DNA from 3 places in the Nisaea acidiphila genome. Region 1 is predicted to be linked to each of the others. Evidence: predicted binding sites of a transcription regulator. Region 1 holds the regulator's gene; each other region holds the start of a gene.
The links. The regulator PhoB, encoded in region 1, activates phosphate uptake and scavenging genes when phosphate is short. The targets are predictions, from matches to a motif close to TNTCATAAAACTGTCA.
Positions count from the first base shown of each region.

Region 2: the regulator PhoB is predicted to act here: its motif matches at 1,601-1,616, upstream of NUH88_RS12535 (diacylglycerol/lipid kinase family protein).
Region 3: the regulator PhoB is predicted to act here: its motif matches at 1,795-1,810, upstream of phnN (phosphonate metabolism protein/1,5-bisphosphokinase (PRPP-forming) PhnN).

Region 1 is NZ_CP102480.1:2,328,450-2,333,790, forward strand. It holds gene pstC (phosphate ABC transporter permease subunit PstC) at 1-207, shown strand, start outside; gene pstA (phosphate ABC transporter permease PstA) at 200-1,513, shown strand; gene pstB (phosphate ABC transporter ATP-binding protein PstB) at 1,539-2,330, shown strand; gene phoU (phosphate signaling complex protein PhoU) at 2,357-3,070, shown strand; gene phoB (phosphate regulon transcriptional regulator PhoB) at 3,106-3,804, shown strand; gene NUH88_RS10690 (AmpG family muropeptide MFS transporter) at 3,805-5,121, opposite strand; gene NUH88_RS10695 (adenosine kinase) at 5,114-5,341, opposite strand, start outside.
Region 2 is NZ_CP102480.1:2,697,978-2,703,318, forward strand. It holds gene NUH88_RS12525 (glycosyltransferase family 4 protein) at 1-646, opposite strand, end outside; gene NUH88_RS12530 (UDP-2,3-diacylglucosamine diphosphatase) at 659-1,429, opposite strand; gene NUH88_RS12535 (diacylglycerol/lipid kinase family protein) at 1,657-2,640, shown strand; gene NUH88_RS12540 (YHS domain-containing (seleno)protein) at 2,637-3,122, opposite strand; gene NUH88_RS12545 (TldD/PmbA family protein) at 3,256-4,602, opposite strand; gene NUH88_RS12550 (hypothetical protein) at 4,773-5,327, shown strand; gene NUH88_RS12555 (UbiD family decarboxylase) at 5,329-5,341, opposite strand, start outside.
Region 3 is NZ_CP102480.1:4,652,320-4,657,660, forward strand. It holds gene NUH88_RS21755 (5-oxoprolinase subunit C family protein) at 1-674, shown strand, start outside; gene NUH88_RS21760 (MBL fold metallo-hydrolase) at 671-1,702, opposite strand; gene phnN (phosphonate metabolism protein/1,5-bisphosphokinase (PRPP-forming) PhnN) at 1,895-2,452, shown strand; gene NUH88_RS21770 (LbetaH domain-containing protein) at 2,490-3,104, opposite strand; gene NUH88_RS21775 (alpha-D-ribose 1-methylphosphonate 5-triphosphate diphosphatase) at 3,134-4,291, opposite strand; gene phnL (phosphonate C-P lyase system protein PhnL) at 4,288-4,998, opposite strand; gene phnK (phosphonate C-P lyase system protein PhnK) at 5,006-5,341, opposite strand, start outside.

The DNA.
Region 1 (5,341 bases):
CTCGCCGCGAACCTGACCGCGAACCCGCTTGAGGCGGTTACCACCGTCACCGTGCAGATCGTCACCCTTCTGGTCGGCGACCAGGAATTCGACTCGGCCAAGACCCTGGCGGCCTTCGCGCTCGGTCTGGTGCTGTTCTTCGTTACCCTCGGCCTGAACGTGATCGCCCTCCGGGTGGTCCGGAAATATCGGGAAAAATATGACTGACGCGATCATGAATTCGAAGCCGAGCACCGAGGTCCGGCGCCCCGTGGCCTCGGAAGAGCGATTGAGGAAACGGTATGCCGCCGAGCGCCGTTTCCGGCTGTACGGCCTCTGCAGCATCTTCGCCGCCGGCCTGATGCTGATATTCCTCGTCGGCAGCATTGCCGGCACCGGCTGGAGTGCCTTCCTGCAGACCTATGTGCAGCTCAGCATCCATTTCGATCCGGAATATCTCGATCCGGCTGGCACCGGAGACCCGGAACAGCTCCGGACCGCCGATTACGGCGGGCTGATGAAGAAAAACCTGCGCGACAACTTCCCCGAAGTCACCGGCCGGAAGGACAAGCGCAAGCTCTACAACTTCATCTCTCCGAATGCCGGCTTCGATCTGCGCTCCATGCTTATCGAGAACCCGTCTCTGGTCGGCACCACGCAGGATCTCTGGATCAAGGCTTCCGACGACATCGACATGCTGACCAAGGGCTATGTCGACCGGACTGTCCCTGAGTCCGACCGCCGGGTCACTGACATGGAGCTCGCCTGGTACGACAAGCTGGACAATGCCGGCAAGGTCAAGAGCAGCTTCAATACGGACTTCTTCCTGAAAGCGGACAGCCGCGAACCTGAGGAAGCGGGCATTCTCGGTGCGGTCACCGGTTCTGCCCTCACCCTTCTGATCACCCTGTTGCTCTCTTTCCCGGTGGGCGTAATGGCCGCGGTCTATCTCGAGGAGTTCGCGCCGAAGAACAAATGGACCGACCTGATCGAGGTCAACATCAACAACCTCGCCGCAGTTCCCTCCATCGTCTTCGGCCTGCTCGGTCTCGCGATGTTCCTCAACTTCTTCGGCTTCCCGCGCTCGGCCCCGCTGGTCGGCGGCATGGTGCTGGCGCTGATGACACTGCCGACCATCATTATCGCCGCGCGTTCGGCCCTGAAAGCGGTGCCGCCGTCGATCCGAGAGGCGGCGTTGGGTCTCGGCGCATCGCCGCTACAGGTCGTGACCCATCACGTGCTGCCGCTGGCGATGCCCGGCATCCTGACCGGAACCATTATCGGCATGGCCCAGGCCCTCGGCGAAACGGCGCCGCTGCTGATGATCGGCATGATCGCCTTCATCGTCGACGTTCCCGGCGGCTTCACCGATCCGGCGACCGTGCTCCCGGTGCAGATCTATCTCTGGGCCGACAGCCCGGAGCGCGCCTTCGTGGAGCGGACCTCGGCCGCGATCATGGTGCTGCTGGCCTTCCTGATTTTCATGAATTTCGTGGCCGTCTTGCTCCGCAAGAAGTTCGAACGGCGCTGGTAAGAACCCGATGAGCGAGAAGTCAAAGATGAGCAAGAAGAGCGGATCCTCTGCCGCAAGCGCCACGCCCAAGATGAAGGGCGACAAGGTCAAGGTGTTCTACGGCGAAAAGCAGGCGCTGCAGGATGTCGATCTGGAGATCAAGCCGAACGAGGTGACGGCGCTGATCGGCCCCTCGGGCTGCGGCAAGTCGACGTTCCTGCGCTGCCTGAACCGGATGAACGATGTGATCGATATCTGCCGCGTCGAAGGCAAGATCACGCTCGACGACGAGGACATCTACGATAGCGGACTCGATCCGGTGCAGCTGCGCGCCCGGGTCGGCATGGTGTTCCAGAAACCGAATCCGTTCCCGAAATCGATCTACGACAACATCGCCTACGGTCCGCGCATTCACGGCACGGCCTCGAGCAAGGCGGAGATCGACGAGATCGTCGAAACCAGCCTGACCAAGGCCGGCCTGTTCGAGGAAGTGAAGGACCGCCTGCAGGAGCCCGGCACCGGACTATCCGGCGGCCAGCAGCAGCGTCTCTGCATCGCCCGCGCGATCGCGGTCAATCCGGAAGTGATCCTGATGGACGAGCCCTGCTCGGCGCTCGACCCGATCGCGACCGCGAAGATCGAGGAACTGATCGACGAGCTGCGCGAGAACTTCACCATCGTGATCGTCACCCACTCGATGCAGCAGGCCGCGCGCGTGTCCCAGCGCACCGCCTTCTTCCATCTCGGCGAGCTGGTCGAGGTCGGCGACACCGAGCAGATCTTCACCAACCCGACCGACTCCCGGACCCAGGGTTACATCACCGGACGGTTCGGCTGATCGGAACCGACAAAGAAAATTTGCCCATGCCAGTAAACGACCACATCGTCCGCTCTTTCGATGAGGATCTCGAAGCCCTGAAAGCAAAGATCGCCCAGATGGGCGGGCTTGTGGAAGCGCAGTGCGAATCGGCGGTGCGCGCGGTCAATCGCCGGGATCAGACCCTCGCCCAGCGCGTCAAGACGTCGGACGACCAGATCGATGCCCTCGAGGCGGAGATCGAAGCGATGAGCCTGCGCTTGCTCGCGTTGCGCCAACCTCTCGGCGGCGATCTCAGGACCGTGGTGGCAAGTCTCAAGATCGTCAGCGATCTCGAACGAATCGGCGATTACGCTGCGAATATCGGCAAGCGCGCGATCGTGCTGAGCGGTCTGCCTGAGATCCCGCCGGCCAACGGCATCGTGCGCATCGGCGCCCTTGTCCAGTCGCTCATCAAGGACGTTCTGGACGCCTACGCGGACGACAATCTCGAACTCGCCGTCGCCGCCTGGCACCGGGACGAGGATATCGACGAGCTCTATACCAGCCTCTTCCGCGAACTCCTCACCTACATGATGGAGGACCCGCGCAACATCACGGCATCGACTCACCTTCTGTTCATTGCCAAGAACCTGGAACGCATGGGCGATCACGCGACCAACATCGCCGAAACCGTACATTTCCAGGTCAAGGGCACAAAGATGGAAGCGGACCGCCCGAAAGGCGAGGACGCCAGCTATATCGTTGAGATGCCTGAGTAATCGGTAGAATCGAGAGTGGTAATCCGATGAACATGATGAACCCCAAAATCCTCGTGGTAGAGGACGAAGCCCCGATCGTCACGCTGCTGCGCTACAATCTGGAACGCGAAGGTTTCGAGGTCCTGGAAGCCGGCGACGGCGAGGAAGCCATCCTGCTGGCAATGGAAAAGGGCCCGGACCTGATCCTGCTCGACTGGATGCTTCCCCTGCTCTCCGGCGTCGAAGTCTGCCGCCGGCTGCGGCGGACGCCGGAAACCAAAGGCGTTCCGGTGATCATGCTGACGGCGCGCGGCGACGAGGGAGACCGGATCCGCGGACTCAATGCCGGTGCCGACGATTACATCACCAAGCCTTTCAGCCCGAGCGAGCTGATCGCCCGGATCCGTGCCGTGCTGCGCCGGACCCGTCCGGCGAGCGACGCGGAGACACTGCAGTTCGAGGATCTGGAAATGGATCTGGCCGCCCACAAGGTGCGCCGGAACAGCCGCGAGATCCATCTCGGCCCGACCGAGTTCCGCCTGCTGCGCTATTTCCTCGAGCATCCGGGCCGGGTGTTCTCCCGCGAGCAGTTGCTCGACCGGGTCTGGGGACCGGATATCTATGTCGAGCCGCGCACCGTGGATGTGCATATCCGCCGACTGCGCAAGGCGATCAATATCGACACGGAATCGGATCTGATCCGCACCGTGCGGTCCGCGGGCTACGCGCTCGACCGGCCGACCGCGCCGGCCTGATCAGGCTTCGGCCCGCACCACCCCGCCGGAGCGCTCCGGCGGGAACATCCGCATCAGCACCAGAAGCAGGATCAGTCCCGGCACCGCGATCGCCGTCGAGGCCAGGAAGAAACCGATCCAGCCGATATGATCGGTGATCCACCCGCCGCCGGAACTGAGCACCGTACGGCCGAAGGCCATGAAGGACGAGAGCAGCGCGTACTGGGTCGCGGTAAAGGCGACATTGGTCAGGCTCGAGAGATAGGCGACGAAGGCCGCGGTCCCCATGCCGCCGGTGAAATTCTCCACCCCGATGGTCGCCGTCAGCATCCAGATATCGTGTCCGGCCAGAGCCTGTGCGACGAAGATCAGATTTGAAAGCGCCTGCAATACGCCGGAGACAAGCAGGGCTTTCAGCAGACCAAGACGCTTGACCAGCGCCCCTCCGGCGAACAACCCGACAAGCAGCGCCACCAGTCCGAACAGTTTCGTCACCTGGGCGATCTCGGTCTTGCTGAAGCCGAGATCGATATAGAACGGGTTGGTCAGCGTGCCGAGAAAGGCATCGCCGAGCTTATAGAGCAGAATGAAGGCGAGAATCAGGACCGCACCGCGCCGGGTCAGAAACTCCGCGAACGGCTCGTAAACGGCGCTCAGCAGCCACTCGTAGGGCGTCTGAGGCGGCTGGTCCGTCGCCGGACTGTCCCCCGGCTCCGGGCTTGCGAGTGCGCTGAAGACGCCGATCAGGACGAGTGCCGCCATCGAAAGATAGGCGAGGAACCAGCCGGCCTGGTCCGCGACGACGAGCGCGCCCGCACCGGCCGCCAGCATGCCGACCCGGTATCCGAGAGTGTAGGCCGCCGCGCCCGCGCCCTGCTCGTCTTCTCTAAGGGATTCGATCCGGAATGCGTCGACCACGATGTCTTGGCTGGCCGCGCAAAAGCTCACGATGACGGCGAAGAAGGCCATCAGCCACGGGGTCGCCACCGGATCGGTCGCGCCCATCAGGACGATCGCCGTCATCAGGGCGAGCTGGGTCACCAGCAGCCAGGCCCGCCGGCGCCCCAGCATCCGGCCGAGCACGGGCACCGCGAGACGGTCCATCAGCGGCGCCCAGAGGAACTTCAATGTGAACGGCGTGCCGACGAGTGCAAAGACGGCGATGGTTGTCAGATCGACGCCAGACTCCCGCATCCAGGCGCTCAGCGTCGAGAACGACAGGAGCAGCGGCAGGCCGCTGGAAAAACCGAGCAGGAGCACGACGAGGACGCGCCGCTTCAGATAGAGAGCGGCCGTCTCCGCCAGCCAGCCGCGCAAGCCGGCCGCCGCGTCAGCCAAGCCGCGCCGCCAGAAGCTCTTTCAGGTCGGCCTCGGGACGGGCGCCGTAATGCGAGATCACCTCGGCGGCGGCGACGCTGCCGGCCCGGCCCCAGTCGGCCGGCGCCATATCCTGGGTATAACCGTAGAGGAAGCCCGCCGCGTAGAGATCGCCGGCGCCCGTGGTATCGACTACCTGTTCCACCGGATCCGCATCGATCACATGAACCTCGTCCTTGTG
Region 2 (5,341 bases), 370 kb from region 1:
CCATGTCGGGGCCGTCGCCGACGACGACCTTGGAGCCCGGGAGGTCCAGTTCGAGGAAGGCCGGCAGGTTCTTCTCCACGGCGACGCGGCCGACGAACATGAAGACCGGACGCTTGGCGTCGATCGCGTCCTTCGCCTGCGGGCGGAACAGCTCGGTGTCCACGCCGCGGCTCCAGTCCTTGATATTGTCGAAGCCGCGCGCTTCGAGATCGGCGCGGATGGATTTCGTCGCCACCATGACGCCCGCGGACTTGCCGTGGAAATGCCGCATGACCTTGTAGGTCCAGGCGACCGGCACGCCGAGACGCGGCTGGACATATTCCGGGAACCGCGTGTGATAGGCGGTGGTGAAGGGCAGCTTGTTGCGCACGCAATAGCGCCGCGCGGTCATCCCGAGCGGGCCTTCGGTCGCGATATGGATCGCGTCCGGCCGGGCCGCCTCGATCATCGCCGGGACCCGGAAGAACGGCCAGCAGGCGAGGCGGATTTCCGGGTAGGTCGGGCAGGGTACCGTCTTGAACTGGTCGGGCGTGATCGTCTCGACCTCGTGGCCCATCTCCCGCAGCTCGCCGATCACCGTGTTCAGGGTACGGACGACGCCGTTCACCTGGGGAAACCAGGCATCCGAGACGAGGAGGATTTTCATGGTAAAGGCCTCTCAGGCGAAGGTGAGATGTCGGATCTCGGCCCAGTTCAGGATTTCCATGCGGCCGTCGGTATGTTCGACAAGGGCGGTGCAGCTTTCCACCCAATCGCCGTCATTGCAGTAGGTGACGCTGCCGATCTGTTTCATTTCGGCCTTGTGGATATGGCCGCAGATGATGCCGTCGACCCCGCGCTTCATTGCCTCGTCCGCCAGCGCGTTCTCGAAATTCCCGATGAATTCGACCGCCCTCTTGGCCTTGTTTTTCAGGTAGGCCGACAGCGACCAGTAAGGGTAGCCCAGAAGACGACGGAGCTGGTTGAAATGGGTGTTGAGCGTGAGCGCGAGGTTGTAGGCGCCGTCGCCGACCAGGGCGAGCCACTTGTTGTATTTCACCACCACGTCGTACTGGTCGCCGTGCAGGATCAGGAATCGCCGGCCGTCGCGGGTGACGTGAATATGTTCGTCGCGGACCTCGATCTGGCCGAAATTCTCGCCGAGAAAACCGCGGAACATCTCGTCGTGATTGCCCGGCAGGAACATCACCTTCGTGCCTTTGCGCGCCTTGCGTAGCAGCTTCTGCAGCACGTCGTTGTGGCTTTGCCTCCAGGACCAGGAGCGCTTCATGCGCCAGATATCGATGATGTCTCCGACCAGGTAGAGATAGTCGGACTCAGTGTGCCTGAGGAAGTCGAGCAGGTAGTCCGCCTGGCAGCCCTTGGTTCCGAGATGAATGTCGGAGATCCAGATCGCCCGGTAGCGGTCGATGCCTTTCTGACTGTTCATCTCAGTCTTCCATTTCCTTATTTTGGCCAAATTCCCAAGGAAAACTTCAGCGCCGCAGTTTTATTCGCGCGATCTATTATGAAGGGTGCCAAATTTTGTAAAATGAACCTTGTATGACTTCACAAGACTGAAATAAAAAAAGTTTTTAAATCTGTTGGGCTAGAGGCGTCGCTTAATAAAACTGTCACTCGTCGGACCGCGAATTTCCCTGCACCCGGGAGTCTCATTTGGATCAAATAACCGGCGAATCGGGCCGGATGGTTGCAGGCGAGCCGCAGGGCTCCTGTCCGGACGGAGGGCGGCGGCATGTTGTCGTCATCTACAATCCGAAAGCGGGCCAGCGGCGCTATCCGCTTTATTCTGCCGTTCTGGAAGGGCTGAAACGCCGCGGGGTCAAGGTCACGGTGCTGGAGACCGGGGCGCGCGGCGACGCGGAAGCTTTCGCCCGGCATGCCCGCCAGCACAGCCTGATGCATACCGACGATGCGCCGGACGCGGTGGTGGCCGCAGGCGGCGACGGCACGATCAACGAAGTCGTGAACGGCATGAGCGGGGGCACCCTGCCGCTCGCCATCCTGCCGCTTGGGACCGCCAATGTGCTGGCGGCCGAGATCGGATTGGCGGTGAAGCCGGAAATCATCGCCGAGACGATCTGGCGCGGACCGGCGATCGAGGCGCGTCTCGGCGACGTCAACGGGCACCGCTTCACCCTGATGGCCGGAGTCGGGCTCGACGCGGACGTGGTCGCCAGCGTCGATACCAGGGTGAAGGCCTGGCTCGGCAAGGGCGCCTATGTGCTGACCACCCTGCATCAGCTCGCGACCTACCGGCCGCATTACTACCGGGTGGCCATCAACGGCGATACCTACAGGGCCGCGTCAGTGGTGGTCGCCAAGGCGCATTATTACGGCGGTACCTTCGTCTGCGCGCCCGATGCCCGGCTCGAATCTGACTTGCTGCATGTCTGTCTGTTCGAGCGGGCCGGGCGCTGGAATGCGATCCGTTATGCCGCGAATATGATGACGGGCCGTCTGCCATCCGCCGCCGGCTACCGGATCATTCAGACCCGCGCGGTCTCGATCTGGGCCGAGGAAGGCGCCTATAGCGGGGACCCGGTGCAGGCGGACGGCGACATTGTCACCAATCTGCCCGCCAGTATTTCCCTGCCGTCCGAGCCGCTCCGGCTGGTTATGCCCAAGCAGGGCTCCTAGCGTGCCTGGATGTCGCGCCAGTTATTTTCCGCGAGATCGATATAGCCCGCGGGGTTGCGCTGCCAGAGGTCGCGCACCTTCTCGTTGCGGCTGAGATAGAGCCGTCCGTCGATGATGTCGAACACCTCCGGATCCGCCGCGTAGAGCTTGCCCTTGGCGACGCCGTAGGTGCTGAACCCGCCGAACTGGGGCAGGAAGTGGCGCGGGTCGGTCAGGAAGCGGTCGCGATTTTCCCTGTTGGCGAACAGGAAGCGCGCGCCGTTGAACTCGACGGCGAGCGTTTCGTTTCCGCGAACGGCTTTGTGATCGCTGAAATAGGCGACGGGGTCATACCCATCGATGGCAAACCCATCCCGAATGCTCACGGACGGGTCGACAAGGGCGATATGCTCTTTCGTCTGGGGCTCGCGGGCGACCGCGGCGACCAGTCCGACGGCGGCGATTACGAGGAACAGCCGCGACAAGCCACTTTTGTAGCTCATCTGTGTCTCCGATCAGAATATGTCTCGATTGCCCCTCATCTGGGGAGCACCCGATCGAATTACCAATCTTTCGCTTCACGATCGGGTGAAACAGACCGTCGCCGGACGCGAAACAATGGATTGTTCGGGCGAATCAGCCGTTCGCGCCGGCCAGGGTCAGGCCTTCCACAAGCACCGTCGGGGCATCCGTTCCATACTTGAAGGTGAGGTCGCTCGCCGGTTTCAGGTTCTTGAAGATCTCGCTCAGGTGCCCGGCGACGGTGATTTCGGAGACCGGATAGGTGAGCTCGCCGTTCTCGATCCAGAACCCGCCCGCGCCGCGGCTGTAATCGCCGGTCACGGTGCTGACGCTGGAGCCCATCATGTCGGTGATGTAGAGCCCGGTGCCCACGGATTTGATCAGATCCTCGGGGCTGGTGTCGCCCGGCTCCAGAAAGAGATTGGTGGCCGACGGGCTCGGCGGCCCGCCGACGCCGCGGGAGGCCCGGCCGTTGCTCGACATGCCGAGCTGGCGCGCGGTGGAGAGATCGAGCAGCCAGGAGGCGAGCCGCCCGTCCTCTACGATCATCAGCTTTTTCGACGCGAGACCCTCGGCGTCGAACGGACGGGAGCGGAAACCGCGGTCGCGCAACGGGTCGTCGGCGATGCGGATGCCGTCGGCGAAGATCTGCTCGCCCATCTTGTCTTTCAGGAAACTGGTGCCGCGTGCGATCGACGCGCCGTTGATCGCGGAGGACAGATGTCCGAGGAGGGAGCGGCTGACCCTCGGGTCGAAAATGACTGGCACGCGCTGGGAGTTCGGCCGCTTCGGATTGAGGCGGCGGACCGTGCGCTCTCCGGCGCGGCGGCCGATCTCGGCCGGATCCTCGAGATCGGCGAAAAACACCTTGGCGGAATAATCGTAGTCCCGCTCCATGCCTTGGCCTTCGCCGGCGAGCAGGACGGCCGAGACGGAAAAGCTCGAACGGCGGTACTGGCCGGAAAACCCGTTGCTGGCCGCGACCGCGACCTCGGTGGTGCTCCAACCCGCGTCGCCGCCTTCGGAATTGGTGATGCCTTCAACCGCGAGTCCGGCTTCCTCCGCCTTTGCGGCGAGTTCCGTCAGATCCTCGGCAGAGGGCTCATAGGGATCGAACATCTCGATCCCGGGGCGGTCTGTGGCGATCTCGGATGCGTCGGCGATGCCGGCAAAGGGATCTTCCGGAGCCACTTTCGCCATGGCGACGGCGCGTTCGACAAGCTCGTCGAGCGCGTCCGGCGCGGTGTCGGAGCCGGAAACCGAGGCCTGCTGCTTTCCGATCAGGACGCGCAGCCCGATATCGTTGCCTTCCGAACGTTCGATCGCTTCCGGTTTGCCGAGACGCTGCGACGCGGAGAGCGAACGCCCGGTCAGATGCACCGCGTCCACAGAGTCCGCGCCCGCCTTGAGCGCCTTGCCGATCAGGCTGTCGAGCAGTTCCAGTCCGCCGATATCCGACATGTCATTCCCGCCAAAGTCTTGAGAACCGGCTGATGACATAGGGCGGATCGGCGGCGCACGCAACCGACGGCGTCGCGCCGAAATGAGATCCAATGTGGCGAAACCTGTCCTTATCCCGCCAAAGCCGGGGGGCAGAAAGCGGCAAACCGGAATTCATCGAGGAGAGAAAGATGAGACGGATTTTTGCCGCGTTGGCCATTGGTGCGGCCTTCGTCCCGGCGGTGGCCGCGGAGGCCGGAGCGCAACCTTTCAAGCTTTACCGGGCGGTCGACGAGGTCCGCGTCCAGACGGTCGATCATGTGGGGTTCGAGCACAGCCTCGCGAACGAATACCGCCTGCTTGCACTCTACGAGGCGGACGACATGGTGGATTGGGTGGATGCGGAGCGTTTCGCCGAGAAGACCCTCGCCTCGGCGCGGGGCGAGACCGTCCCGCCGGAGCGTCTGGAAGATTGGAAGCTCGCGGAGGCGTCGGTGCCGGCACTGCAATCCTCTCGCGCCCGTCTGCTGCGTGCCTTCGGGCGCGATGCGCGCATCCTGGCGCCGCATGCCTCGGCGCGAGCGCAGGCGCAGTTCGACTGCTGGGTCGAGCAGGCGGAAGAGGGACACCAGCAGGCCCATATCGCGGCCTGCCGGGACGGCTTCCTCGATGCCATGCTGGAGATCGATGCCGCGCTGGCGAATTACGAGCTCGACCGGATCGAGCGCGACTATCCGGCGAAGTAACCTACTTCCAGATC
Region 3 (5,341 bases), 2.3 Mb from region 1:
GCGTCGAGGGCGGGTTCGATCTGCCGCGGGTCTTCGACAGTCTCTCGACCTATGGCCGCTCCCGGATCGGCGGTTTCGAGGGACGTGCCTTGCAGGAGGGAGACGAGCTGCCGTTGCGGCTTGCCGAGGTCGAGGCACGGGGAGAGCTCCGGCTCGAAGACCTTTCCTATCTCGAAGAACGTGGCCCGATGCGCGTGGTCTTCGGCCCCCAACGCGATTATTTCACCGACGAAAGCGCGGCGGCCTTTCTCACGTCGGAATACACGATCAGCCGGGAAGCGGACCGTATGGGAATGCGTCTCGAAGGACCTGCGCTGGAGCATGCACGCGGTTACAACATCACTTCCGACGGGATCGTCACCGGCGCGATCCAGGTGCCTGGCAACGGCCTGCCTATCATCCTGCTCGCGGACCATCAGACGACCGGCGGCTATCCGAAAATCGGGACGGTGATCTCGGCCGACATTCCGCGTCTCGGGCGGATGAAACCCGGTGACACACTGTTGTTCGAGGAAATCGATGTCGCCGGGGCGGAGGAGGCGCGTCGCGCCCAGGAGAAAGAAGTTCTGAAATTGCTCGGCGCGTTGTCTCCGGCTGCGGCCTGGCTGGACGAAGCCGCGCTCTACCGGGAAAATCTCATCAGCGGTGTCGTGCAGGACGGGGAAATCGGCTAGGCGGCGCGCCCGTAAAGATAAGTCCCGTCTTCGGCCTCGTCCCTCCGGATCTCCCCGTCCCGCATCAGCAGATGCAGGTGCGCCAGCGTCTCCCCGATCGCGAAGCGGGTCTGGTGCAGGTCGAGTTCGCGGTCGAAGAGTGATTTCATGATCACAGCCGCCGAGGCGGGGCGCTCACAGGCCGAGATCGTTTCGTCCAGCCGTTCCTCGTGGTGGCTCTTGAGGGCGCCGATGCGGAAATTCACGCCGCGATAGGGGCCGTCATGGCCGGGCAGTACGAGCATTTCGTCCTCGCTGCCCTCCATACGGCCGAGAAAACTGAGGAAGTCCTGCAGCGGATTGGCGTCCGGTTCGGTCCACCAGACGGCGATGATCGGCGTGATGCGCGGCAGCAAAAGATCTCCGCCGAGCATCAGGTTATCCGTCTCCGAATAAAGGCAGACATGATCCGGTGAATGACCGGCGCCGAAATACGGCCGCCAGACCCGGCCGCCGATCGTGAGGCGCGTGTCGGGCCCAATCCGGTTGAAGGCGGGCGGGATCGGAGAGACCAGTTTCCGGTACTCGTTGCCGATCGCCCGCATTTCGCCGCTGACTTCGCCACCCAGTCCGAGACGCCCGTAGAAGCCGACCATTTGTTCGACGAAGTCGTCGGAGGTATCGAGATAGTAGGCTCGTGCGTTGAGCCATTCGGTACGGCTCATCCATAGCGGTGCGCCGGTCCGTTCCTGGAGCCAGCCCGCGAGGCCGACATGGTCGGGATGAAAATGGGTGCCGATGATGGCCTGCACCGGGTCGCTGCCGATGACGTCGGCGAGGATGCGCGACCAGGCAGCCCGGCAGTTCTCCGAGTTGAGGCCACAATCGACGATGACCCAGCCGGCATCGTCTTCGAGTAGGTAAAGATTTACGTGATTGAGCGCGAAAGGCAGCGGCAGCCGGAGCCAGTAAATACCCGGGGCCACTTCGAGCAGCGTGCCGTCTTCGGGGCGGCGGTCGCCCATTACGTAATTGAGTTCCTGAAACATGCTGGAGAATTTAGTTTGGGTTTGAAATATCTGAAAGTGCCGAATTTGCATGATCGAGAGCCAAACCGCTATTCGGTTCCGAAAAAACTATGTGACCATTTGATTAAATTGAAAAAATCGCGGGCAGAGCCCTCGCCAAAAGTGATGCCGCCGGGTACTACGGGAGTATGATTTTTAGCGTGAGGCCGTGCGATGCAGAATGAAGCCGGAACCGGGATTCTGTGGCTGGTTGTCGGCCCGTCAGGGGCCGGAAAGGATAGTCTTCTTGACGGTGCGAAAGAGTTGCTGCGGGAAAGTCCGCAGCACGTCTTCGTGCGTCGTGACATCACCCGTCCGGCGGAGGCCGGAGGAGAGGACCACAATCCGGTTTCCGTGGAGATCTTCGAGAGCAAACGGAATCGCGGTGAATACAGCCTCAGTTGGGGAGCTCACGGACTGTTCTACGGCGTTCCTGCTTCAATTGAGGTGGAGCTCGCGCGCGGCGCGCATGTAATCGTCAATGTCTCCCGCTCGGTCATCGACGAGGCGCGCGAACGTTTCCAAGACGTCCGAGTGATCAACATCTCGGTGCCGCGCGATGTCCTCGAGTCGCGTCTTCGCAGTCGCGGGCGGGAAACGGAGCAGGATATTCTCCGCCGCCTCGATCGCGCGGAGAGCGTGAGGTTGGAAGGCCCCGACGTGATTCAATTCTCCAATGACCGCCCGCTGGAAGAGTCCGTAGCGGATTTCACCGCGCTCATCGCGCGATAGCGGGCGGCGGAGAATGTCCGGCAATCGTGCCGGATAGTTACCGGTATTTCGCGAGAAAGTCGGCCGCCGAAAGGGCGCGAAAATCACCCATTCGCTCGGCCAGGAGGTCGTGCGGCCAATCCCACCATGCTAGGTCGATAAGGCCTTCCGCCGTTTTTTCGTCGACCCGGCGCTTGATCTCCTTCGACGGGACGCCGCCCACGATCGTATAGGGGGCGACATCCTTGCTGACGACCGCGCCCGCGGCGACGACCGCCCCCGTGCCCACATTGACGCCGGCGAGAATGGTCGCGCCATGCCCGATCCAGACATCGTGCCCGATGGTGCAGTGATGCTGACGGCGCCAATCGAAGAATGCCGCGTCGTCAGGCCCCATATCGTAGGCCTCGCTGCGATAGAGGAAATGATGCTGAGAAGCGCGCCAACTCGGATGATTGCCGGGATTAATCCGCGTATGCGACGCGATGGAGCAGAATTTTCCTATTGTCGCGTAGATGATGTCGCTGTCATTCACGACATAGGAATAGTCCCCCATCTCCGTTTCGATCACGGAGGTGCGGGCGCCGACCTCCGTCCAGGAACCGAGCTCGGAATCGCGGACCGTTGCGGTCTCGTGCACGCTCGGCATTGGGGAGAGTTTCTTCTGGCCCATTTCACTCACTCACTTTCAGACAGGCGGAACTACGCGACGCGCAGACCGGAGCGCATGACTTTCCGGATGACGGGGGTGCCGTCCTTGGCCTGACGGACGCGGACAATGTCAGCGCGCTTGCCGGGGGCAATCTCGCCGCGGTCATCGAGGCCGACCATGCGGGCGGGGTTGCGGGTCACGGTCGCGATGGCTTCCGGGAGCGGGACTCCGTGTTTTTCGTTAAGCAGGAACGCGCCGTGCAGCAGGCTCGCGGGCACGTAATCGGAAGAGAGTGCGTCGAGCACACCCGCTTCAGCAAGTTCCCCGGCCGAGACATTGCCGGAATGGGAGCCTCCCCGGACCACGTTCGGCCCGCCCATGATATTGGCGAGGCCTTTCTTGCGGGCGTGCTTGGCCGCCTCGAGTGTCGTCGGGAACTCGCTGATGGTGAGGCCGAGCTCGTGCGCCTCGTCGACATGCTCTTCCGTCGCATCGTCATGGCTTGCGGTGACAATGTTTCGTGCGACACAAGCTGCGGCGATGGTCCGCCGGTGTTTGTCCGAATAGAGAACCTGGTTCTTCTTGCGGTCCTCGATCATCTCGTCGAATTCGGCGTCGCTCATGGCTTGCTTGCCGAGATAGTAGACCCGCAATTTCTCGATATCGACGAACTGGCGCTGGCCTGGGGTATGGTCCATTAGCGAGACGAGGCGTACGAGCGGGTCGTCCTGGAACGGCTCGAACAGGGCTACCGCGCGGGGATTGCCGACTTCGCACCGCATGTGGAGGAAGTGGTTGGCGCGGAGCATGTCATTCTCGCTGGCCTCGTGGATCGCCGCGGCGGACTCCACTAGGATTTCGTCCCGGGCATCATCTTTCACGGTCCCGCCGACGGCGACGGCGTCGAGCACCGTCGTGATTCCGGCTGCCGCAACCTGCGCATCGTGCGCCATCAGGGCCGAGACCACCGGCCAATGTACTTTCGGGCGCGGGATCAGGTGTTTCTCAAGATTATCGGTGTGGAGTTCGACCAGGCCCGCGATCAGGAAATCGCCTTCGTAATCGATTGCTCCGGGGAGGGAGACGGGGCCTTCCGAGATATCCTCGATCTTGTCCCCGCGAACCGTCACCGTGCCCCGGACCTCTCCTTCCGGCAGGATGATCCGGGCATTGGTCAGGACGGCATCCGGCGTTTCGGTCTTGCTCACGCGGCTTTCCTCGCTTCTTCCAGGGTATAGGTCCGGGTCCCCACGGCCTCGCGGACCTGGCTGTCATGGAATATCCCGACAATCGCGGCGCCGCCCTCGCGGGCCTCGTTGATAAGGTCGACAACAGTCTGGCGGTTCTCGGCGTCGAGCGACGCGGTCGGCTCGTCCAACAACAGGACCGGATAGTCGAGAATGAGGGTCATCGCGATATTGACCCGCTGTTGCTCACCGCCGGAGAACGTCGCGGGCGGCAACGACCAGAGACTCTCGGGGATGCGCAAGCGGGTCAGCAGCGTCGCGGCTTTTTCCCGAGCGCCCCTCTCGTCCATACCGCGCGCGAGCAGCGGTTCCATAACAAGATCGAGCGTACTGACCCGCGGGATCACCCGGAGAAACTGGCTGACATAGCCGAGCGTGCGGGCCCGGATGTCGAGCACGACATGGGGCGGTGCCGTCACCAGATCGAGAAGCTCGTCGTCGTGGCGAACTTCCACCTTGCCGGACTGCGGCAGGTAATTCGCATAGAGCGACCGCAACAGGGTGGATTTCCCGGAGCCGGACGGACCGGCGAGAATGATGCATTCGCCGCGTTCGACAGAGAAGGAGACATTCTCGAGCACCGTAAGCGTGACGCCGCCCTGATTGTGCAGCGTGAAGCTCTTCACCAGGTTTTCGACATGAATCATTTCGTTGGAAGTGTCGGTCATATCGGGCTCACACGGGCAGGATCGAGGAGACAAGGAGCTGGGTATAGGCATGCTGCGGATCGTCGAGGACCTGGTCCGTAAGGCCTTGCTCGACGACCCGTCCCTTGCGCATCACCATCAGCCGGTCGGACAGCAGGCGGACGACGCCGAGATCGTGGGTGACGATGATGCAGGCGATGCCGAGCTGGCGGACAAGGCCGCGCACCAGGTCTAGAAGGCGTGCCTGTACCGAGACGTCTAGTCCGCTGGTCGGCTCGTCCATGAAGACGAGACGCGGCTTGGTTACGAGGTTCCGGGCGATTTGCAGGCGCTGCTGCATGCCGCCTGAGAAGGTCCGGGGCAG